Regions from separate parts of the Neobacillus sp. 204 genome, predicted to be linked through region 1. Evidence: riboswitches for the same ligand, from Rfam matches in the RefSeq annotation. Region 1 holds a riboswitch; each other region holds the start of a gene.

Region 1 (8,374 bases):
CATCATCCGGTCCACGATGAGTTATAATATCGTTCATATTTTTAAATTGTTGTTTTTGTTCTTCACTATAGTTTTGTGTTTTATCGTGTACACAACCTATAAAGCCACACATTATGTACCTCACCTCATTCTAAATATCCCTTAAGAAGGACGTATTGTCCAATAGCGCAAACACCTTACGCTAGGAGTAGTCTAAAAAACATACTCTCTAATACTACCACTTTTTTTCTAAAAAATGCACTGTGAACAATAGGTAATTTTAATATCCACATTTTTCACTTCTTTTGGCCTGCGTAAACATTTCATTTTATGCACTTTTCGTTTTATTGTACAGGTAAAAAGACGTATAAATAAAAACAGGAGTTACATGTAGAATGTAACTCCCCTTTTTCCTATTTATTGGTTCGCTTGACGTAAAACCTCTACTTTGTCTGTTCGTTCCCAAGGTAGATCTACATCTGTACGGCCAAAGTGACCATATGCTGCGGTTTGTTGGTAAATTGGACGGCGAAGATCCAACATATTTATGATACCTGCTGGGCGAAGGTCAAAGTTTTCACTAACAAGATCAACTAAAACATCCTCGCTTACTTTGCCAGTACCAAACGTATCAACAGCAATTGAAACAGGTCGTGCCACACCGATTGCATAAGCAAGCTGAACTTCACACTTTTCAGCAAGCCCTGCGGCTACGATGTTTTTAGCAACATAACGTGCGGCATAGGCTGCAGATCGGTCCACTTTTGTAGGATCTTTACCGGAGAAAGCACCGCCGCCATGACGAGCATATCCGCCATATGTATCAACAATAATTTTACGGCCCGTTAAGCCTGCATCCCCTTGTGGTCCGCCAATTACAAATCGTCCTGTTGGATTAATAAAATATTTTGTGTTGTCATCGATAAGTTCTTTTGGTACGACAGGATTGATAACATATTCTTTCAAGTTACGTTGAATTTGCTCTAACGTTACTTCTGGGTTGTGTTGGGTAGAAATAACAATAGTATCAATACGTACCGGTTTATCGTTCTCATCATATTCGACAGTTACTTGGGTCTTTCCGTCTGGACGAAGGTAATCAAGAACTTTGTCTTTCCGCACTTCTGTTAATTTACGAGCAAGCTTATGTGCAAGTGAAATGGGAAGAGGCATTAGCTCTTTCGTTTCATTACAAGCAAAACCAAACATTAAACCTTGGTCTCCTGCACCAATAGCTTCAATTTCCTCATCAGACATTTGACCTTCACGTGCTTCCAAAGCCTGGTCAACACCCATCGCTATGTCCGCAGACTGTTCATCAATAGAGGTTAATACGGCACACGTCTCAGAGTCAAAGCCATATTTTGCGCGATCATAACCGATCCCTTTAATCGTTTCACGAACAATTTTTGGAATATCCACGTAAGTAGAAGTAGTGATTTCCCCTGCTACTAATACTAATCCAGTTGTTACTGAAGTTTCAGCCGCAACCCGAGCATTAGCATCCTTCGCTAAAATAGCATCTAAAATGGAATCAGAAATTTGGTCACAGATTTTATCAGGATGACCTTCAGTAACTGACTCAGAAGTGAACAAACGACGTTTTGTTGACATCTGAATTCCTCCTATATTATGAGATCATCGAGGTTTTTGGAAGGTTACAGGAATACTTCTTGAACCTCGTGAATTTGATACGGTACTCATTCCCTTAGTATGTAATTAACAAAGGATTTTTATTAGAGACTCTTATTAAAAAGGACTTATACAAAACAAAAAACCTTACCATAGAGGAAAGGTTGTTTTCGGGCCTTTCGCTCTTATCGTTCAAGGCATTAGCCTTGCGTCAGATTAGCACCTTCGCATTTGAAAAGGACCTTTTAAGTGGTCAATCATTTCATATTGCAGGTTGCTGGGTTTCATTGGGCCTGTCCCTCCACCAGCTCGGGATAAGAGAGTATCCGTTCAAATTAGAATAATATCATACTGTCTAACAATGTCAATGAATTTTTCAAAGTAAAAAGGAAAAAAGGAACTTACTTTCTTAATATAAACAATTTTTATATCTATTGATAAATTTTAAAAAGTATTAAAATCACTTTAAATAGTATGGATTATTATTACTAATGTGCTATACTTTTTATTACATTTACAACATAAAAAACTAATAAAGGATGGTTTCATTAAATGAATTCTGTTGACACTCCAAATGAATTATTACAGTTTTTAAAAGAAAGTCACGTCCATGTGCAACTATCAGTTCCTCAATTAGTTGAAAAAATCTTAACCCGTAGCGAAGGGTCTCTTACTTCTACAGGCGCGATTAGTGTCGCTACAGGAAAGTATACAGGCCGCTCTCCTCAGGACAAATTTATTGTATTAGAAGAGTCCACAAAAGAGAAAATTGAATGGGGTACGACCAATCAACCGATTTCTGAAGCAGCTTTCACACGTCTTTATCACAAGGTTATTGATTATTTAAAAGAGAAAAATGAAGTGTTTGTTTTTAAAGGGTTTGCCGGTGCCGATAAAAAATCTCGTTTGCCCATCCAAGTGGTTAATGAATTAGCGTGGCAAAATTTATTTGTCCATCAGCTATTTATTCGTCCATCAGATGATGAATTACTTGCTCACGATAGTGAATTCACCGTTATTTCTGCCCCTAATTTCAAGGCAGATCCAGCAATCGATGGTACAAAATCAGAAGCCTTCATTATCATATCTTTTGAAAAAAGAATTGTTTTAATCGGTGGAACAGAATACGCAGGCGAGATGAAGAAATCTATTTTTTCTGTTATGAATTATTTACTGCCTGAAAATAATATTTTTTCCATGCACTGTTCTGCTAATGTCGGCCTTGAAGGTGATGTTGCATTATTCTTTGGCCTATCCGGTACAGGAAAAACAACTCTATCCGCTGATCCGAGCCGACGATTAATTGGTGATGATGAGCACGGCTGGTCCTCCAATGGAGTCTTTAATATCGAGGGAGGTTGCTATGCTAAATGTATTAATCTTTCTCGTGAAAAAGAGCCGCAAATTTTTGATGCTATCCGCTTTGGAACTGTCTTAGAAAATGTAACCTTGAACAAAGAATCCAGAATCCCTGATTATGATGATGGAACCTTGACAGAAAATACACGTGCCGCCTATCCGATTCAGGCGATTGATAATATTGTTCAACCAAGTATTGCCGGTCATCCAAACACAATCATCTTCCTGACTGCTGATGCTTTTGGCGTATTGCCGCCAATTTCAAAACTAACTAAGGAACAAGCAATGTTTCACTTTTTAAGCGGCTATACGTCAAAATTAGCCGGAACGGAGCGCGGAATAACATCACCACAAGCTACCTTCTCTACTTGCTTTGGTGCCCCATTCTTACCGTTGCCAGCGACTCGTTACGCAGAAATGTTAGGTGAAAAAATCCTTGAGCACAATGCGAATGTATTTCTAGTGAATACAGGTTGGACGGGCGGTGAATATGGTGTCGGTAATCGAATGAAACTTTCCTACACTCGTGCCATGGTTCAGGCGGCACTTGGAGGAGAACTAAATCATGTCGAGACTGTCCAAGACAAAATCTTTGGTTTAAATATTCCGCTTCATATTGCGGGTGTCCCAGATGAAGTCCTACAACCAAGTAAAACATGGTCTGATCCGTTTGCTTATGAGAAGAAGGCAAAAGAATTAGCAGCAAAATTCCGCGAAAACTTCAAAAAATTTACGAATGTTGCTGAAGAAATAGAAGAAAAAGGCGGACCAATCGCTTAAGCGGAAGCGCCGTTATATATAAAGTATGCCCATATCAAATCGATATGGGCATTTCTATTTTATTAGTTTGTTGAATTTAAAGAAATTAATTGATAGGTGATCGTTGTGGTGTTATTTTGCATCTCGACTTTTTTAATAAGCGCGGTACCACTTGAATCACTATCCATAGTTTTTCTTACATCAATCGGAATCTCAATTGGATAAAGTCTGTACCCTTCCTTTTCTAACAAGAAGACGTTTTCCTCTACGCGTTTCTCTCTGCCCTTTGTCACAATCATCGTATTTAACTCAAGAGGCATTCCCATAACTATATCGCTCCTCTGCTTGTTTTACCTATATCTTATCATCTTTTACGTTGACTTTTCATCCACTTTGATAAATCCGCAACGACTTTTCTATTGATCACAGGTGGGAAGTAATGTGTATACTCATTAAAATACCAACATTCCACTGGTTTTTCTAATAATCTTAACCTTCTTTCCAGACGATAGGCGTGCTCCACGGAGACATTTCCATCGTTTACACCATGGATAATCAGAACAGGGGCGGTCAGTTTTTCTAATGTATAAAGAGGAGTTCTGTCCTGATAGCGTTCTGGATATTTTTGCGGGGTCCCGCCAATAACCCTTTTCATCATCCTGCGTAAATCTTTACGTTCCAAATAAGTGAGGGACATATCACTGACTCCCCCCCAGGTAACAATAGAGGCAGTTTCCGGAAACTCTATCGCGGTCAAAAGTGCCATTACTCCCCCCCGCGAGAACCCAAAAATATGTACATCCCGTACCTTTGGCAATGATTTTAACAGCCAAAAAGCCGCAAACGCATCTTCCCTATCGTCCCCGGCAAAATCCTCATTGCCCTCACCGCCTTGATTGCCACGATAATAAGGCGCAAAAACAATGAAACCCTCAGCAGCAAACTGGGCAATTCGAGCGGGGCGGACTTTGCCCACATTTTTGATACCGCCACGTAAATAAAGGAACCCATCAAAGACGCCTGCCCCAATCGGTTCCGCAAGCATCCCTTTCACTTTTAATCCATTGGAAAGGTAGGTGATAACCTTTAATTCAACGTTTGGATTGGGGGAAGGAAAGCGTGTTATATCAACAATCTCCCCATTATTGTATTGGTTCATCTGCACATCTTACCTCTTTTTATAAAATTTATTATCACTAGGCATTCACACATTTTTCTCCGCTTCATACGATATCTTAGGCAATGAGCCCAGATTTTTTATGATATCTAAGGAGGCACGCTTCATGAAAAAATCGTTAAAATTCAGTTTCTCCTTTCTCCTCATCACTATACTCATGTTTTCACTTGTCGCTTGTAATAGCACCACAAAAGATGAAACGAAGAAACTTGAAAAAGTTCGAATCGCTGAAGTTACCAGGTCTATTTTCTATGCCCCGCAGTATGTTGCCATAGCCAAAGGATTTTTTAAAGCTGAAGGTTTAGATGTTACGCTGACAACCACGCCTGGCGGGGATAAAACCATGACCACGCTTATTTCAGGTGGAGCGGACGTTGCTCTAGTTGGATCAGAAACTTCGATTTATGTATACGCACAAGGGGCTAGTGACCCAGTTATTAATTTTGCCCAATTGACTCAGACAGATGGGACTTTCCTAGTTTCTAGAGAAAAAATTGATAATTTCTCTTGGGATCTCTTAAAAGGGAAAACTTTCTTAGGTCAGCGTAAAGGCGGTATGCCACAGATGGTTGGAGAGTTTGTTTTAAAGAAGCATGGCATTGACCCACATCAAGATTTGAATTTAATTCAGAACATTGATTTTGCCAATATTGCCAACGCCTTTGCCTCAGGAACGGGTGAATTTGTTCAATTATTTGAACCAACGGCAAGTATTTTTGAAAAAGAAGGTAAAGGCTTTATTGTTGCTTCCTTCGGGAAAGAATCTGGCCATGTTCCATATACATCGTTTATGTCCAAGGAAAGCTATATGAAAGAAAATAAGGGAACCATCGAGAAATTTACAAGGGCCATTTATAAAGCACAACAGTGGGTTGCGTCACATAGTGCCGAAGAAATTGCCAAAGCGGTTGAATCATTTTTCCCAGATACAGATTTAACTATTATGACCACTGTTGTTGAGCGTTATAAAAATCAAGGCTCTTTTGCTACAGATCCAAGACTCGATCAAGAGGAATGGAACAATCTTCAGAACATCATGAATGAAGCTGGAGAACTTCCTAAAGAAGTGGATTATCAAACACTTGTTAATACCGAAATTGCTGAAAAAATCATAAAAGAATAAAGATAAGGGAGGCCGTCCCCATGAGTTTTTTGACCGTTCAAAATATTCATCACACTTATTTTACTAAAGCCTCTGCTACTACGGCCCTCTCCGATATTTCATTAATAGTTGAAGAGGGCGAGTTTATCTCCCTCCTCGGCCCAAGCGGCTGTGGTAAGACGACACTGCTTTCCATCATATCTAGTTTACTTAAACCAACGCAAGGTACTGTCTTGTTAGAAAATAAACCTGTATCAACATCCAAAAACCAAATTGGTTATATGCTCCAGCAAGATTATTTGTTTCCGTGGAAAACAATTGAAGAGAATATCCTTTTGGGGCTGAAACTATCGAAACAGTTGAATCATCATACAAAAACAGCTGCCCTTGACCTGCTTAAGCAAATCGGATTAACCGGAGTGGAAAAACAACTGCCACGGCAGTTATCAGGGGGGATGCGGCAGCGGGTAGCGCTCGTTCGGACCCTTGCCACAGAACCAAAACTACTAATGCTAGATGAACCCTTTTCCGCTCTCGATTATCAAACAAAGCTGAAACTTGAGGACTTAGTCTCACAAACATTAGATGAGTTTGGTAAAACGGCGATTCTCGTTACTCATGATATTGGCGAAGCCATTGCCATGAGTGACCGTGTCTATTTGATGTCACCAAGTCCCGGAAGAATATATAAAACATTTACGATGCCTGAGGAACTAAGAAATGTATCTCCATTTGAAGCAAGAAACCATGAAGCATTTTCAAATATCTTTCAAACGATATGGAAGGAGTTGGAGTCTCTTGAGCCAGAAAAAGAATAAGCTAGAACTCCTCCATAGAAGCTATATTCAATCTTTAAAAGTAGAAAAAAGATGGGTTAGGTTTTATCAAGCGATCATTTTCGTCGTCTTTTTCTCGAGCTGGGAATGGTCTAGTCAAAAACAGTGGATTGACCCACTTCTTTTCAGTTCCCCATCGAAAATTTGGAACTTGCTTTTGGAAAAAATTCACGATGGATCTTTAGTAAGTAATATCGGAGTGACTTTGACGGAAACGGTACTAGGATTTATTCTTGGGACACTTCTGGGTACGATATTAGCTGCGGTTCTATGGTGGTCCCCAATGATTTCAAGGATCCTAGATCCCTATCTTGTCATCTTAAATGCAATGCCAAAAGTCGCATTGGGACCAATTTTGATTGTGGCACTAGGTCCAGGGTATACATCGATAATTGCTATGGGTACGATTATCTCGATTATCATTACCACCATCGTTGTTTATACCTCATTCAAAGAGGTGGATCCGAATTATCTTAAAGTGCTCCAAGCCTTCGGAGCCACACGCTGGCAATGTTTCAAGGAAGCAATCCTCCCTGCTAGTTTTCCGACAATTATTTCTACCTTAAAGGTAAATGTCGGATTGTCATGGGTCGGTGTTATTGTTGGAGAATTCCTTGTATCCACAAAAGGGCTTGGCTATATGATCATTTACGGCTTCCAAGTATTTAATTTTACCCTCGTATTCTTATCACTTTTGGTTATTGCCGTATTTGCAACCATTATGTACCAACTCGTAGAATTATTGGAGAAAAAAATTATTAAGGAATAGCAGAAATAGAAAAGCGGAAGGGCCTTGCACAAGGAAAAAGAGGTTCATTTTTTCCCAGGGGCGACAAGCATAAGACGAGCCGACGAGAAGGTTGCTCTTTAACCTTCTTGACGGATTGGCTTATGACCTCGAGCCCCTAGGCGCTGGAGCTAGACATTGTGACCAAGGCTTTCTGCTATTCTTTTTGATCTTGTAATTTTTGAATGAGTTTCACACATTGCTCAACAACCTGATCTTTCATAATAAAGCTGTACTCATCCCCAAATCGTTGCAATAATAAGTCACCTTGTACAAAAACGGGCCCATTTGTTTCGTAGTAACTAGACGTTGCCTTCATCCTTTTTACCTTTCCCCAAAAGACTGACTTCACAAATGTCATGCTTGGGTCAGAAATTTTATACTCAGCCAAAAATGTAAGCTCACCTAATATTGCACCTGTCTCCTCATATACTTCTCGTCGAGCTGCCTCTTCGAGAGTCTCTCCTGGCTCCATTTTTCCTCCAGGAAATTCAAAACCTCTTTTTTTATGCCTCGTCAAAAGCCATTCTTCCCCACTTTGGCAGATGACTAACACATGTTTTGCCTTCTCTTCGAAGGCATTTTGAATAAAAGACAATTCAACCTGATTCCCATTTTCATCTAAAAAATGTATCATTCTATATTCCGCCTCAACAGTTATTGCTCTTATTATAATCAAAAAAAGAAAAATCCTAAAGTTAGGATTTTTCTTAAATGTAATTATTTTTCCTTGGTAAATTAAA
Region 2 (8,374 bases), on a different contig from region 1:
GCAAAAGTGTTGTCACGGTATGTAGATGGCTTAATGATTCGAACTTTTTCACATTATTCCGTCGAGGAGTTAGCTGAACATGCAACAGTACCAGTTATTAATGGCTTAACCGACCTTCAGCATCCAACTCAAGTGTTGGCAGATCTGTTAACAATACTAGAGCATAAAGGAAAATTGGCTGGCTTAAAGCTTTGCTATATTGGTGATGGGAATAACAATATGACCCATTCGCTAATGGAGGGCGCTATGAAAGTGGGAATGGATATTAGCATTGCCAGTCCACCAGGCTATTTGCCTAATGGTAAAATAACTGAAAATGCCATTAAAATTGGAAAACAAACTGGAAGTTCACTACTCATTACAAATGATCCCGAAGAAGCAGTGAAAGGCGCAGATGTTATTGTAACAGATGTTTGGACCAGTATGGGGCAGGAAGAAGAAACGGAAAAGAGATTGAAAGCATTCCAAGGTTTCCAAGTAAATGAAGAACTATGCAAATTAGCAAAGGATGATTTTATCTTTTTGCATTGTTTACCAGCCCACCGTGGTGAAGAAGTAACAGCAGAAGTAATTGATGGTCCACATTCAGTCGTTTTTGATGAAGCTGAGAACCGTCTCCATGCTCAAAAAGCAATTTTAAAACTTTTACTAGAATAATAGTTTCATTTTCTATGGAACTTGTTGTATAATAATTCTATCGGTTGGATAAAAATACAGAATTAGTAAGAGGAGAATAAAGAACATGACAAAAGAAAAAATCGTTTTAGCCTACTCAGGCGGTTTAGATACATCAGTTTCAGTAAAATGGATTCAAGAAAAATACGGATATGACGTAATTGCTTTAGGTCTAGATGTCGGCGAAGGAAAAGACTTAGAAGCTATCAAAAACAAAGCACTGAACGTTGGAGCCATTAAGGCCTACATGATCGATGCAAAAGAATTATTAGCAAAAGAATATATTTTACCTGCCTTAAAAGCTAATTGCTTATATGAAGGGAAATATCCATTATCTTCTGCGTTATCTCGTCCGCTTATTTCCAAATTATTAGTGGAAGTAGCTGAAAAAGAGGGGGCTGCTGCTGTAGCCCATGGCTGTACAGGTAAAGGAAATGATCAGGTTCGTTTTGAAGTTTCCATCCAAGCATTAAATCCAAGCTTGAAAGTTGTTGCTCCCGTTCGTGAATGGGGAATGACACGTGACGAAGAAATTGAATATGCAGAGGAAAATGGGATTCCAATTCCGGTCGATTTAGATAATCCATTTTCAATTGATGCCAACATCTGGGGTCGTGCTTGTGAGGCTGGAGTTCTGGAAAATCCATGGGCTGAGGCACCAGAAGCAGCCTTCGATTGGACGAATCCGATTGAGTTGACTCCAGATACGGCTGAATATGTTGAAATCGAATTTGAACAGGGTGTACCAGTTGCTCTAAACGGTGAAAAACTACCGCTTGTACAATTAATTGAAACGCTCAATGCGCTTGGCGGCAAGCACGGTGTTGGCCGTATCGACCACATCGAAAATAGATTAGTAGGGATTAAATCTCGTGAAGTCTACGAAAATCCTGCTGCCTTAATTTTAATCAATGCCCATAAAGAATTAGAGTTTTTAACCTTAACTCGAGAGGTTTCACAATTCAAGACACAGGTTGAACAGCAAATGGCTAAGATCATTTACGAAGGACTTTGGTATTCACCTATCAAACCTGCCCTAGATGCATTTATTAATGAAACTCAAAAGACGGTTACTGGTACCATTCGCGTTAAACTTCATAAAGGTAACCATACTGTTGTTGGAAGAAAGTCTCCATACAGCCTATACAATGAGGAACTAGCAACTTATTCTAAAGGTGATGCGTTTGATCATAATGCTGCTGTAGGATTTATTAAGATTTGGGGTTTGCCAACAAAGGTCAATTCAGAAGTGAATAAAAAGGAATCTATTTTAAAATAATGCGGATTGCCCTCGAGTCCTTTTCGAGGGCTCTCTTGTTAGGGTTAAGGAGGAGCACGATATGTCGAAGTTATGGGGCGGCCGTTTTACAAAAGAAACCAATAAGCTAGTTGAGGAATTCACAGCCTCAATTTCTTTTGACCAAAAGCTTGCTAAGGAAGATATCGCTGGAAGCCTCGCCCATGTGCAAATGCTGGGTGAGTGCGGCATCATTCCAATGGAGGATGCCGGGAAAATTAAGGATGGCCTTCTCTCTATTAAAAAGCTGGTGGATACCAATGAAGTTGAATTTTTAGTAGAAGATGAAGATATTCATATGAATATTGAAAAGCTATTAATTGAAAAAATCGGTCCAGTCGGTGGAAAGCTTCATACTGGGCGAAGCCGTAATGACCAGGTTGCCACCGACATGCATCTGTATTTAAGAACAAAAACGACCGAGCTTATTAAATTATTAGAGGATGTCCAACAAGCATTAGTCGAGCAGGCGAAAGAGAATGTCCAAACATTAATTCCTGGATATACACACTTGCAGCGGGCTCAGCCTGTGTCCTTTGCCCATCATTTAATGGCCTATTTTTGGATGTTTGAACGTGATAAAGAGAGATTGATTGATAGTTTGAAGCGCATCAATTGGCTTCCGCTTGGTTCAGGGGCATTGGCAGGAACAACTTTTCCAATTAACCGTGAACGTGTGGCTGAATTGTTGGGGTTTGAAACGGTTTATCCTAACAGTATGGACGCTGTTAGTGATCGCGACTTTATTCTTGAATTTTTATCAATAGGTTCCATTATCATGACCCATATATCCAGATTATCGGAAGAACTTGTGATTTGGTCAAGCCAGGAGTTTCAATTCGTGGAGTTAGACGATTCATTTTGCACAGGTTCAAGTATTATGCCGCAAAAGAAAAATCCAGATGTTCCTGAGCTGTTACGTGGAAAAACAGGCAGGACTTATGGCAATTTAATCGGCTTATTGACCGTTCTCAAGGGTTTGCCACTCGCCTACAACAAGGATTTACAAGAAGATAAAGAAGGTATGTTTGATACGGTTGAAACCCTTGAAGGTTCTTTAATGTTATTAGCGCCGATGATCGAAACAATGACTGTTAATAAAGATGTGATGCGTAAGGCAATTAACAATGACTTTTCAAATGCTACGGATATTGCCGATTACTTGGTGAGAAAAGGACTGCCCTTCCGTGATGCACATGAAGTTATCGGAAAAATCGTGTTATATGCAATCCAGTCTAACAAATTTTTGCTGGATTTGAGTTTCGAAGAATATCAAAGCTTTAACCCATTATTTGAGGAAGATATTTATGTGGTATTGGCTCCCGAGCATGTGGTTAGTGTTAGAAATAGCTTTGGGGGAACGGCTCCAGAGCAAGTTGAGAAGCAAATCAAGCTAGCTGAGGGAAAACTGCAGCGATAAATATGAATTTTTTCAGGCTCGCCATTTGGCGGGCTTAAATTTTGAGATTTATTCACTCGTAATAAAAAGAAATTTCAAATAATATTGACAACTACAAAGGATTCCACTAGAATTCTTTTTATAACTTGGAAATTGAATGAAACAAATACATAAAACTCTTATCCAGAGCGGCGGAGGGACTAGGCCCGATGAAGCCCGGCAACCATCAAGGTAATACTTGAAAAGGTGCTAATTCCTGCAGGTTATTTAACCTGGCAGATAAGAGGAGGAAACTAACCCTCTTCTTATGAAGAGGGTTTTTCGTATTTATATGTTTGTAAAACTACATTTGGTCATATCTAATATTAATTGAAGGGTGGATAAACATGTCTGTAATTAAAGTGGCAATTCTAGGTTTTGGAACAGTTGGGGAAGGTGTTTATAAAACAATTCAATCTCATACAGAAGAGCTTGAGGGAGTGTTAGGGAGAAAGGTCGAGGTTGCAGCTGTACTCATTAGAAATAAGCAGAAAAAGAGAAATATTGATGAAGATGTTTTAATCACCTCAGATTTCGATGAAATTTTAGACCTTCCTCAACTTGATGTGATTGTTGAAGCAATCGTCGACAAAGAACCGCCCTTTACATTTCTAAAACAAGCAATTCAAAAAGGCTGCCACGTCATTACAGCAAATAAAGAAATGTTTGCACACCACGGGAATGAGCTGCTCCGGTTAGCAGAGAAGCATAATGTTTCAGTGGGTTACGAAGCGACAGTTGCAGGCGGTATACCTGTTATTCAAACTTTAAGACAGTTATTAAATGTTAATCGTGTTCGTCACATCCAAGGAATTCTAAATGGGACATCGAATTTCATCCTAACGGAAATGCGTGAGAAAAAGCATTCCTTTTCAGCCGCTCTGAGTTTAGCGCAAGCAAAGGGTTTTGCCGAAGCGGATCCAACCAACGATGTAGAAGGTTATGATGCGTTTTATAAAACAATGATTCTTAGCAGAATTGCTTTTGGAGAGGAACCAAATTGGGAAGAGGTTGGACGGGAAGGGATTACCTCGATTACAAGTGAATTAATCGAGTCAGCTGAAAAACATGGTTTAAGGTTTAAACATATTGCAAGTATTTGTATGGAAGGTGGTCAAATTAACGCAACAGTTAGACCAGCCCTTGTTGGAAAGTCTCATCCTTTTTATTCTATTGAAGGCGTAGAAAATGCAGTAAATGTTAATTCAGATATTGTAGGAAGTATTACTTTACAAGGTCCAGGTGCTGGAATGTTTCCAACTGCAAGTGCAGTGATCGAAGATCTAGTCTATGTCTGTCAAAATCAGTCGACAAATAAGAATTATAAAAAAACGATTTCAGTTAATTATGGAGATAAAGAGGGAAATGGAGACGAATTATGGTTCATTCAAGGTCTTTCAAAGGATTATAAAAACCCTCTAATAACTTGGATTGCTCAATCTACTGATGATACAGCCGTTATCCAGACAACTAGGGAGGAAAGAGAAAAGTTAATTAATCAGCAGAAGGTAACAAGTTGCTTCCAAATATTAGGTGAATATGAGAAGTTGGGCAACAATAAAGAAGTTACTCTTGCTGTCCTGTAATAAAAAAAATTATAGCCATTATTCCAAAAAGAGCATGTAAGTGCTCTTTTTTTTATGAAATTTACGCGCTCTCAATAATAACTGGGGATAAGTTTAGTCAAAATCAAAAGCTATTCATATTGTGTAAAAGCTTAACCAAAATGGACTAGTCATTTTTAAATGAAAATTGAAGAGGTGCGTCATGTTAGGGAATAGCTTGAATGGACGATTATTAACGAATCTGAAAAATACATTTACCTTTGAGTTTTGGGTTATGCCTGAAAGCGATCATACTATTGATCAACAATCTCGGGAAAAGCCAGCTGAAGTAGGTGGAAAGAATTACATCATTGGACCTGCACAGGGGGTGTCCGATAATGATGCCGGGGTTAGTGTTTCCGTTGGACAAAATGGAATAACGGTTTATGAACATACCAAGAAAAATATATATGCGGTGTTAGTCTATGAAGCCATAATTAATGATCTTATTCATATTGCTATTGCCTATGAAGACAGAGAGCCGCAGCTATTCATTAATGGGAAGTTTGTAAAAAAAGGTGAACGAAGCCCGATAACGTATGTCTACCCATCGGGAATGATTGGAGGGCAACCTGGTCTTTTCTTTAATGGAGATATCAACGAGATTAGGCTTTGGAATCTCTGCCGGACAGAACAAAATCTTCAGGATAATTTGAATAAAAAGCTTACTGGAAACGAAGCAGGTCTATATGGTGTTTGGCCAACCACCCCAGTAAATAAGCAAAAACCACAGAGGAAAAATAGGAAAAAACAAAACTCCAGGATTAATAAGGACTTAAGCTCCTCTAAAGGGAAACAAAATGAAAAATTACAAGTAAATGAGAACGGAGATATTGAAGTCAGTATTATTATTCCTTCCCTAAATAAATATCCACTAAATCTCCTGACACTCTTCTCACTTGAATACCAAACATTCAATCCTTCAAAAATGGAAGTTATCTTTATAGATGATGCTTCAACAGACCAAACGGAAGAAAAGGTAAAGGGCTATAAGCCGCCATATCATTTTAAATATATACGTAATAAAAAGAATCTTGGAAGAGCAAAGGTTCGAAATTTAGGCATTCGTTCAGCAAGAGGCAGCATTCTTATTTTTCTAGATGCAGAAATGATAACAGAACCTGATTTTGTTGAAAGACATCATAAGCTCCACCAATCAAAAAGTAAGCTGATTATATCGGGTGCAATGCATTCAAGAGTCATACACTCATGTATCTTTCCTGAATTCACCAAAAAGAATATAAACAAAATCTCAACTATATCAAAAAATAACAAGGAGATTTATTCGAGGATTAATGACTTTAGATATCCATGTAAAGAACCGTATCCGTTGTTAGAAAAAAAAGATATTGAAAAGAAAGTATTTAAAAATTTAGGTGTTGAAGTATACCCGTGGTTCCAACTGATAACCCGCCATTTTCCTGCTGACTTAGAGGGGTTTGCGTTTCCATGGATGGCTTTTCTTACTGGGAATGTTTCTATTCGTAAAAAGTTTATTATTGAGGCAGGATTGTTTGATGAAGACTTTGTCAAGTACGGTTACGAAGATTGGGAAATAGGTTATCGTCTATATAAAATGGGCGCCAAATATATTGTTAGAAACGATTTGATAACGTACCATCAAGAACATCCTGTTGGAGTAAGTAAGTGGAAAGAGGCAATTAACAATCTGGGACTGTTTATGAAAAAGCATCATGACATCGATGTTCTAATTCTTGGATTAGAGATATCAGGTCTAGCAGATTTATTAACGATGAATAAGGTATTAAGCGAATATAAGTTACTCATTCAATCCTATCCAGAGCTTTTTCTGAAATTTCAAGAAAAGTTCATTCGCATCCTTGAAACAATCCTCCTTATACTTCAAATCGACATTCGTCACATAAATATCTTAGGAGCAGCAGGCTTTGGCACTGACGACAGAAAAGAACTTCAAGAAGATATTAATTCAATCAAAGGTCTAAAAAAGTTTACAAATTTAACTTCCCTTTTAGAAAAGATTCTGAACTCTTAAAAAATTTCTCAAGCTAAAGGAGTGAAAGTGTGGTTTCCATTATTACATGTACAATGAGAGAAGAAAATATCAAAAATGTTTTCAAAAATTATAAACTGCAATCCTGGAAGGATAAAGAACTGATCATTATCTTAAATAAGGATTCAATGAATATTGATAGATGGATCAAAAAGGCAAAGAAATATCGTAATGTCCAGATTTATCAACTACACGAAAAAGCAACATTAGGTGACTGCTTAAATTTTGGGATTATGAAAGCAAATCATGATATTATTGCAAAATTTGATGACGATGATTATTACGGGCCTGACTACATTAAAAGTTCGATGGATGCTTTTAAAAATAAAGATATTTCTATTATCGGAAAAAGCTCTTTATATATCTATTTTAAAAATAAAAAAGCACTGATCCATGTATCAGGGAGTGAGAATTCAATCACAGACACTGTTGCTGGAGCAACATTAATGTTTAGAAAAGATGTGTTCCAACATGTTCAATTTGAAAAAGTAAATCGAGCGGAGGATTACTTTTTCATTGATCAATGTAAAGAGAAGGGCTTTAATGTTTATTCAACTGAACGTTTTCATTTCGCAGTCATCAGACATGATACCGAAAAACATACATGGAAGATTGCTGATAAGGATCTTATGGAATGGGGAGAATTAATCACCTATACAGAAGATTTCAAATCGCTAGTCTCAAAAAATGTCGCGATTTGAGGATTGAGCAGTTGTTCGCTTTTCGCTTATCATATAAAAAGAAGCAGGATGCCCTGCTTCTTTTTTGTTACCGCTTCTTTTAATTTATTTATTTCTTCTCGTATTTACACGTTGATTTGCTGCGTTAGCACGTGCTTGTGCTTCAAGGTCGGCATGGTCTGCAAATTCTGCAGAATATTCAACGTCATTTCCATCTGTTATTTTTAGGTTCTTAGGTGTTTGTGGAAGTGAACTTTTGTTGCTATTACTTTTTCCACTGTTATGCATACGACCCATTTCTAAAAACCCCTTTCATTATTAACATCCAAGGAGCTAAGTAAGTTGCTCCCTTTAATATCATTTACAAAACGAAAGGGAACCATGAATGGAAAATACTTCAGCAGATCAGTCCAATCCTGCGCTTTTTTGAAGCAATGGTTTAACCTAAAGTCTAGTTTTCTTATCGTGATACCCGCCTGCACGGTCTGCCATTTTAAATTCTCTTTGATAAGAAACTTCCTGCATGCTTGTTAATGGGTATTTGCCTCGGTCCTTATCTTTTTTCTTTTTTTCCGCCATTTTGCTCATTCCTTTCAACAGTTTTTAAGTTAATCGTCATCAAGCTATGTGGTAAAAAATAGAAGCACT
Region 3 (8,374 bases), on a different contig from region 1:
ATACTCTCCCTTTCAGGGACACAGTTATTTAAAGCAGGCAGTGGCTGATTTTTATTTAAGAGAATATGGAGTAACCATTGATCCGAATAAAGAAGTGGCCATCTTGTTTGGCGGGAAGGCTGGGCTTGTTGAAATACCCCAGTGCTTATTAAATCCCGGAGATACCATCCTCGTACCTGATCCAGGCTACCCGGATTATTTGTCAGGGGTTGCACTGGCCAAAGCAGAAATGGTAATGATGCCGTTAAAGGAGCAAAAAAACTTTTTGCCAGATTATAGCGAATTAGACGAGAAAGTCTTAGCCGAAGCAAAGGTCATGTTCCTCAATTATCCTAATAATCCCACTGGCGCTGTGGCCACTCGTGAGTTTTTTGAAGAAACTGTAAAACTTGCGAGTGAAAATGATATTTGTATAGTCCATGATTTTGCCTATGGGTCCATTGGTTTTGACGGTGAAAAACCTTTGAGTTTTTTACAGGCCAAAGGCGCAAAGGACGTTGGAATTGAAATTTATACATTATCTAAAACGTTTAATATGGCGGGCTGGCGTGTTGGTTTTGCTATTGGAAATGAGAGCGTCATTTCCGCGATTGAACTCCTACAGGACCATTTGTATGTCAGTTTATTTGGAGCCGTTCAAGAGGCAGCAAGAGAGGCATTAACGGGCTCTCAGGAATGTGTAAAAGAACTAAATGAGTTGTATGAGCGAAGAAGGAATGTATTGATTGATGGTCTTCGTTCCTTAGGTTGGAATGTCAGCGCTCCAAAGGGATCTTTTTTTGCGTGGCTTAAGGTTCCTGAAGGTTTTTCCTCTGCGGAATTTGCTAATCTGCTCCTTGAACAGGCGCATATTATGGTTGCACCTGGAATTGGATTTGGGGAATTTGGAGAGGGCTATGTCCGGGTAGGATTACTATCAAGTGAAGACCGATTAGCTGAAGCTGTCGAAAGAATTAGTCGTTTGGAAATATTCTAAAAAATTAATTGACAATTTATTTTTTTCTTGCGATAATCCAAATTAAAGTTAAAAAGTATCATAATTTAATAAAAATACGAATCGTTTTCTTATCAAGAGCAGGCGGAGGGAAAAGCCCTATGAAGCCCGGCAACCGACTTATACGTAGTGTTAAGCACGGTGCTAATTCTTACAGCAACAAGGCTGATAGATGAGAAGATGTTAGTTTTCAGCTAACCTCTTCTTTGCTGAAGAGGTTTTTTTATGTTTGATTAAAAGGAAGTGGTTCTGGAGTGACTGAAATTATTGCTACATATTTACTTCATAATGAAAAGAATCCGAACAAGAAGGCTGAAGAAATTGCGCTTGGACTAACAGTCGGTTCATGGACAAACTTGCCTGAATTAGAGCAAAGCCAATTGCGCAAGCATAAAGGGAGAGTCGTCTCTGTAGAAGAGTTTCCATCAGAAAAAGAGGATCAATCAATAATCCAAATCGCCTATCCAACGCTCAATTTTTCAAACGACCTCCCTGCCATCTTAACCACCGTTTTCGGTAAGCTTTCATTGGATGGAAAAATTAAATTACTTGATTTGCAATTTGATGAGGGATTAAAGAGTCAGTTTCCAGGTCCAAGATTTGGGATCGAAGGTCTTCGGGAGAAATTAAACGTCTATAATCGACCGCTATTAATGAGCATCTTTAAAGGCGTACTCGGGAAAGACCTCACGTTTTTAGTCGAGCAGTTAAAACAACAAGCCCTGGGTGGTGTTGATTTTGTGAAGGATGATGAAATCCTATTCGAAAATCAATTAACACCATTTGAAAAAAGAATTCTTGAAGGAAAAAAAGTACTTCAAGAAGTATATGATCAAACCGGGCACCGAACTTTATATGCAATAAACCTAACAGGCAGAACATCGCACCTGAAGGATAAGGCAAGGAAGGCTGCTCAGCTTGGCGCTGACCTCTTATTGTTCAATGTTTTTTCCTATGGGTTAGATGTTTTGCAGGAATTAAGAGAGGATAATGAAATCTCTTTACCGCTAATGGCTCATCCAGCCGTCAGTGGTGCATTTACATCATCTCAGGTGTTTGGATTATCCCATTCATTAATGCTTGGTAAACTTCTCCGTTATGCTGGTGCTGATTTATCATTGTTCCCATCTCCTTATGGGACTGTGGCATTAGAAAATACGAAGGCACTTTCAATTGCCAGTGAATTAACAGGTAAAGATAGCTTTAAAAGGTCCTTCCCTGTTCCGTCAGCTGGGATTCATCCAGGCTTGGTGCCTTTATTGATTCGGGATTTTGGTATCGATTCTGTCATAAACGCAGGCGGTGGAATTCATGGCCATCCAGATGGTGCCCGAGGCGGCGGTCTTGCATTCCGACAAGCGATAGAAACAAATCTCCAAGGCAAGTTATTGGCCGAAGGGGCTGAAAACTATCCTGAACTTAAACTAGCATTAGAGCTATGGGGGAATCCTGAGGTAACGGTATGACATTGAATTGAGGTGGGGGAACTCAAATGCTAAACGAAAGATGGAATGAATTAGCCGATGTAAAGGATGAACTAGCAGACCGAGACTGGTTTATGGGTACAAGCGGAAATTTGGCGATTAAAGTTAGTGAACATCCACTTCAATTTTTGGTGACGGCTAGTGGTAAGGATAAGCGCAGGCGTACAGATGAAGATTTTTTACTGGTTGATAAATTTGGTAACCCAGTTGAAGAAACTCATTTAAAACCCTCAGCAGAAACACTTCTTCATGTTGAAATTTATCGAAAAACGAAGGCTGGCTGCAGTCTCCATGTCCATACTATTGATAATAATGTTATCTCAGAAGTTTATGGTGATCACGGTGAGGTTACATTCAAAGGACAAGAACTAATCAAGGCATTTGATTTGTGGGAAGAAGACGCCGTCTTAAAAATACCCATCATTCGAAATTATGCCCATATCCCAACACTTGCGACTAAATTTTCTGAACATGTTTCAGGAGATACAGGTGCCGTCTTAATTCGTAACCATGGAATCACTGTATGGGGGAGAACGGCTTTTGAGGCGAAAAAAATCCTTGAAGCATCCGAGTTTTTATTTCGATATCAATTACGCATTTTAGAGTACAAATCAAACCAATTATTTAAAGTAATCTAACCAACAACACAAAGGGGAGGATGGATTAAAATGGCGTATATTACTTTTCAGAACAAAGATGAGCAAATCCAAGTCCAAGAAGAAGTAGCAGGTTTTCTTGAATCTCAGGACGTTATTTATGAAACTTGGGATATTAGCAAACTCCCAGTAGAGCTTGTGGAAAAGTATCTTTTGAGCGGGGAAGAAAAAGAACAAATTCTAAGTGCTTTTGCAGGAGAAATCGCTGATATCTCTGCTAGAAGGAGTTACAAAGCACACGATGTTATCTCCTTGTCAGAAAATACTCCAAATTTGGATGTCTTACTGACAAATTTTAAAAATGAACATCATCATACTGATGATGAGGTTCGCTTTATAGTTAGTGGCCACGGTGTATTTATCATCCAAGGCAAAGATGGTGAGTTCTTTGAAGTCCATCTAAATCCTGGCGACTTGATCTCTGTACCTGAAAATACAAGGCACTATTTTACGTTGGAAGAAGATCGGAAAGTGGTCGCAGTAAGGATCTTTGTTACAACCGAAGGATGGGTGCCGATTTACGAAAAATTAGAAATTCCTCAATAAAAAAATAAAAAACTGGCTGTAGAAATCTACTGCCAGTTTTTTATTGCCCATTTATTGAATTAATGAAATAGGCTGTTTTCTAAAAGTTTGTTGTTCTTGAAATAAGATGAAAAACTTTGTAGAAAGTACTGAGCAGACCGAATACACGAAGACTCCTGCGGGAGGACGGGGCTGGGGAGACCCCACAGTCGCTTGCGCCGAGGAGGCTTCCCGGGCCGCCCGCGGAAAGCGAAGTGTATTTGGGCTGCGGGTTAAATAACAACAATCTTTACTAAAACAGCCATGAGATATAAGAAAGTGTTGGTTGGAATTGGAGAATTTTGTCGCAAAAACAAGAAATCAATCGAAAAAATTGTCGAAAAACGAAAGAAATAAAATGTTTTGTCTACTTTTGCGAATGTGTTTACTTTTATCATAATTCTTGTCATAATTCATCAAGTAGTCTAATTTTTAGTGTTTTATTGCAATAGAGTAATAGGTAGGGGGATTACATTGTACGAGCATCGTATTAGCCATAATGAAATGATTGAAGAGATAAAAGCTAAAAGGGAACTTATGATAAATAGTGCGTATTCACTTGGATTTACAAGTGAAGTGACTATAAAATATAGCCAAGAGCTGGATGAGTTAATAAATGAGTATCAAAAGGTCATGGAAGCTTCCTCCAGGCCAAATGATGAAATTAAATTTGCTTTTAAACAAATGATTATGATATTGCCCAAGGTATTAGTTTAACAACAAGAGTAGCAAAAAAAACTTTTACACTGCATTCCTTAAGATAAAATAATATTATGAAAAGACATTTATTATGTACACCATGACTAGTAACCCCAAGATAAAAGCATAGGAAGAAACCCGCTCATTTCTGTTATCATGGCTTTCAGGTATTAATTCCTTATAAATGATAAATAACATCGCCCCAGCCGCAAAAGATAACCCATAAGGGACAAGGCCTTGAACAAATGAGGTCAAAAAATACCCTAATAACGAAGTAACGATTTCAATGGCACCTGTTAAGGTGGCAATAATGAAGGCCTTTAATTTACTTATCCGCTGATTAATTAAAAATAATGCAACAAGGAGGCCTTCCGGCGCATTTTGAAATCCAATCGCTAAAGCAATAAGATTTCCCGTATCGCCTTGTTGGGACGCATAGCTGACGCCTACAGACAATCCCTCAGGAATATTATGCAGAGTAATCGCAGAGATAATTAAGAGAGCCTTTCTCGTCAAATTGGATTCCAGTTTTGTTGTGCTGTAAGTCAATATGAGGAATATTTTTTTCTAATAGAGACAGCGTCCATACCCCCAGACATATTCCTACAAAAAGGGCTGCAAATCCCCCGTTTTTCATTGCCTCAGGAATCAAACCTATTGTAGAAGCAGCCATCATAATCCAGCACTAAAGGCTAATAAAACATCCTTCCAGCGATGTGTAATGGATTGATGAATAAATAGAATAATTAGTGCCCCTGCCCCTGTAGATAACGCCGAAAGTACACTGCCAAAAATAACCTTAGTCACCACACATCTCCTTTCCTTCTTATAACCCAAATCAAAACATCTACAAAATTAGACATGAACTGTGATTTTTATCATTGTTTATATCTAAATATTTCATATAGTTATATTAGTACTATTTTATCAAATATTTACAACACGTTTAACTACATATCTTACCACAACTTGTCATATCTTCAAATTGTTTATACTATTTAACCACCTCCTAGATACTGCACAAAGAATTGTTTAGAGTCTTTTAATCATCACTAGTTAAATAAAATCTTGTAAAAAAAATAAGAAAACTATCATTGTTTGGTACTATGCTTCTGTTGCGATTCATATATCGTTAATAAAAGCATTTTCAACCATAGGAGAGCAAACGCTTTCAATAATCTCAGATCTTATGGAGGAGGGAAATTCCTACATGCATATTGTCGTATGTGTCAAACAGGTACCTGATACAAAAATTATTAAAATTAACCCAAAAACCAACACACTCGACCGACGCAGTGCCCCTACCATCTTGAACCCCTACGATGCTCATGCTGTTCAGGAGGCGGTAAAAATCAGAGAAAAAACGGGAGGTACTATTTCCGTTTTATCAATGGGACCGCCACAAGCGACTGCTGTCATTAAAAAGAGTGTAGAAATAGGTGCTGATAAAGGATTTTTAATTTCCGATCGTGCCTTTGCAGGAGCAGATACACTGGCAACTAGTTATGCCCTTTCTAAAGCATTAGAAAAAATCAATAAAGAACACCCAGTAGATATGATTATTTGTGGCAAGCATGCGATTGATGGTGATACAGGACAAGTTGGTCCCGGAATTGCAAGAAGAATGGATATTCCGCCCATCACAAACGTAATTGAAGTTTCAGAAGTAAATCAGAAAGAAAAGACAGTTCTTATTAAACGAAAATTAACCAACGGTTATGAATTAATTCAATCTGACCTGCCTTGCTTATTAACAATTGAAAAAGAAATTAATGAGATTGAGTATTCACCAATGCCAAACATGATTACAGCCGCAAGGTACGAACCTATAATTTGGGCAGTTAGTGATTTTGAAAATGTAGAACGCTCCCAGCTTGGACTGAAAGGTTCACCAACAATCGTTGGGAAAATGTTTACACCACCACGCCCAGAAGGTGGTAAAAGACTTGAGGGTGCTGCAGATGAGCAGGTTAAGCAGCTTATGGAGATTTTGATGGAGAAAAAAGACCTATTAACAATCCAGCCATCTAAATAATAAGGATTGATCTTTTGTCACGGGGGGAATTTTATATGAATCTAGATGATTATCGGGGAGTCTGGGTATTCATCGAACAAAACGATGGTAAGATCGAAGGCGTATCTCTAGAATTACTAGGTGCCGGAAGGAAGTTGGCGGATAAATTACATGTTCCTTTAGCAGGTTTTTTACTAGGTCATGAAATTAAACCATTAGCGAATAAAATTAATTCCTATGGTGCGGATATCGTCTATTTGATAAACCATCCTGTCTTAAAGAATTATCGTACAGAATCATATATGAAGGGCGTTATGCTCCTCGCTGAAAAGTACAAACCAGAAATCATCCTCTACGGTGCAACACCAAATGGGAAGGATTTAGCCAGTGCTGTAGCGACAGATTTAAACACTGGATTAACCGCAGATACAACCATGTTAGACGTGGATATAGATAATAGATTGCTAGAAGCAAGCAGACCTGCCTTTGGCGGTAATATTATGGCTACTATCCTTTGTAAAAAGCATCGTCCACAAATGGCAACCGTAAGACCGAAGGTTATGAAGGCACTTGAACCAGTGTCAGGTAGAACAGGTAAAATTATTGAAGAAAAAATAGCACTTCAAGAAGAAGATATGCGCACAAAAGTACTACAAATTGTGAATGACGTAACAAAAAAAGCCAATTTAGCTGACGCACATGTCATCGTCTGTGGAGGAAAAGGAATGGGGGATGTACAAAACTTTCAGCTTCTCTATGAGTTTGCAGAAACCATTGGCGCAACCGTTGGCGGCACTCGTGATGTAGTTGAGGCGGGCTGGCTGCCACACCATCTTCAAATTGGTCAGACAGGTGAAACTGTTACTCCGAAAATTTATTTTGCTGTTGCCTTATCCGGGGCCATTCAACATGTAGTTGGTATGAAAAATTCTGATTTAATTATCGCAATTAATAAAGATCCAAATGCACCAATTTTTGATGTAGCCACATATGGAATCGTTGGAGATGCTCTGGAGATCATTCCAAAATTAATCGAACAATTTAAACAGTTAAGATCTGTAAAAGGCGGTGAAATAAGCTATGCCTGAAAAATTTGATGTGATTGTTGTTGGGGCAGGCCCAGCGGGTACATCGTGTGCGCTTACATGTGCGAGGAATGGACTAAATGTTTTGCTTATTGAAAGAGGGGAATACCCAGGGGCTAAAAACGTAATGGGCGGGGTACTATACCGTAAACAAATGGAGGAATTAGTTCCTGAATTTTGGAAGGAAGCACCATTGGAACGACCTGTTATTGAACAGCGTTTTTGGATGATGGATAAAGAATCCGTTGTACAATTTGGTTACAAAGGTCTTGAATGGGGTGTAGAGCCATATAATAACTTTACAGTCTTACGAGCACAGTTCGACCAATGGTTTGCCAAAAAGGCAGTCGATGCCGGGGCCCTCCTCATTACTGAAACGGTAGTTACTGAATGTATCGTTGAAAACGGCAAGGTCGTTGGAGTACGTACTGATCGTCCAAATGGTGAAGTATATGCGAATGTCGTCGTGCTTGCTGACGGGGTTAACTCACTCCTTTCAAAACAGTTAGGCTTCCATAAAGAATTTCGTCCAGATGAAGTAGCCTTAACAGTGATGGAAGTGGTTAATTTACCAAAAGAAAAAATAAATGATCGTTTTAATTTGGAAGATAACCAGGGATGTACGATTGAAATCTTTGGTGATTCAACCAAAGGAAACCTTGGGACAGCTTTTGTTTACACGAATAAGGAAAGCTTAAATATAGGGGTAGGTACAACACTGTCAAGCATGATCAAAGCGAAAATAAAGCCATATGAGCTCTTAGACTACTTGAAAACTCACCCGATGGTCAAACCAATGCTTGCTGGGGGAGAATCCGCTGAATACCTTGCCCATCTCATTCCTGAAGGTGGCTATCGTTCCGTTCCGAAGGTTGCTG

The links. A riboswitch is a leader RNA that binds a small molecule or an ion and turns the genes downstream of it on or off. The one in region 1 is predicted to bind S-adenosylmethionine.
Region 2: another riboswitch for S-adenosylmethionine. It lies ahead of ACJ004_RS07400 (homoserine dehydrogenase); the one in region 1 lies ahead of metK (methionine adenosyltransferase).
Region 3: another riboswitch for S-adenosylmethionine. It lies ahead of mtnW (2,3-diketo-5-methylthiopentyl-1-phosphate enolase); the one in region 1 lies ahead of metK (methionine adenosyltransferase).

Annotation. Positions count from the first base shown of each region.
Region 1 covers NZ_JBJORY010000009.1:260,357-268,730, forward strand. Annotated here, with positions in the region: gene asnB (asparagine synthase (glutamine-hydrolyzing)) at 1-112, opposite strand, end outside; gene metK (methionine adenosyltransferase) at 397-1,593, opposite strand; SAM riboswitch class I at 1,794-1,932, opposite strand; gene pckA (phosphoenolpyruvate carboxykinase (ATP)) at 2,164-3,750, shown strand; gene ACJ004_RS19910 (DUF2584 domain-containing protein) at 3,813-4,055, opposite strand; gene ACJ004_RS19915 (alpha/beta hydrolase family protein) at 4,094-4,888, opposite strand; gene ACJ004_RS19920 (ABC transporter substrate-binding protein) at 5,064-6,029, shown strand; gene ACJ004_RS19925 (ABC transporter ATP-binding protein) at 6,050-6,826, shown strand; gene ACJ004_RS19930 (ABC transporter permease) at 6,807-7,613, shown strand; gene ytkD (RNA deprotection pyrophosphohydrolase) at 7,789-8,268, opposite strand.
Region 2 covers NZ_JBJORY010000003.1:25,645-34,018, reverse strand. Annotated here, with positions in the region: gene argF (ornithine carbamoyltransferase) at 1-657, shown strand, start outside; gene ACJ004_RS07410 (argininosuccinate synthase) at 743-1,954, shown strand; gene argH (argininosuccinate lyase) at 2,016-3,392, shown strand; SAM riboswitch class I at 3,548-3,657, shown strand; gene ACJ004_RS07400 (homoserine dehydrogenase) at 3,758-4,996, shown strand; gene ACJ004_RS07395 (glycosyltransferase) at 5,178-7,028, shown strand; gene ACJ004_RS07390 (glycosyltransferase family 2 protein) at 7,058-7,747, shown strand; gene ACJ004_RS07385 (YfhD family protein) at 7,832-8,023, opposite strand; gene ACJ004_RS07380 (YfhE family protein) at 8,171-8,305, opposite strand.
Region 3 covers NZ_JBJORY010000001.1:308,475-316,848, forward strand. Annotated here, with positions in the region: gene ACJ004_RS01580 (pyridoxal phosphate-dependent aminotransferase) at 1-976, shown strand, start outside; SAM riboswitch class I at 1,063-1,173, shown strand; gene mtnW (2,3-diketo-5-methylthiopentyl-1-phosphate enolase) at 1,249-2,460, shown strand; gene ACJ004_RS01590 (methylthioribulose 1-phosphate dehydratase) at 2,487-3,116, shown strand; gene ACJ004_RS01595 (1,2-dihydroxy-3-keto-5-methylthiopentene dioxygenase) at 3,147-3,680, shown strand; gene ACJ004_RS01600 (Spo0E family sporulation regulatory protein-aspartic acid phosphatase) at 4,173-4,415, shown strand; partial or broken gene ACJ004_RS01605 (ZIP family metal transporter) at 4,470-5,204, opposite strand; gene ACJ004_RS01610 (electron transfer flavoprotein subunit beta/FixA family protein) at 5,608-6,432, shown strand; gene ACJ004_RS01615 (electron transfer flavoprotein subunit alpha/FixB family protein) at 6,468-7,499, shown strand; gene ACJ004_RS01620 (FAD-dependent oxidoreductase) at 7,492-8,374, shown strand, end outside.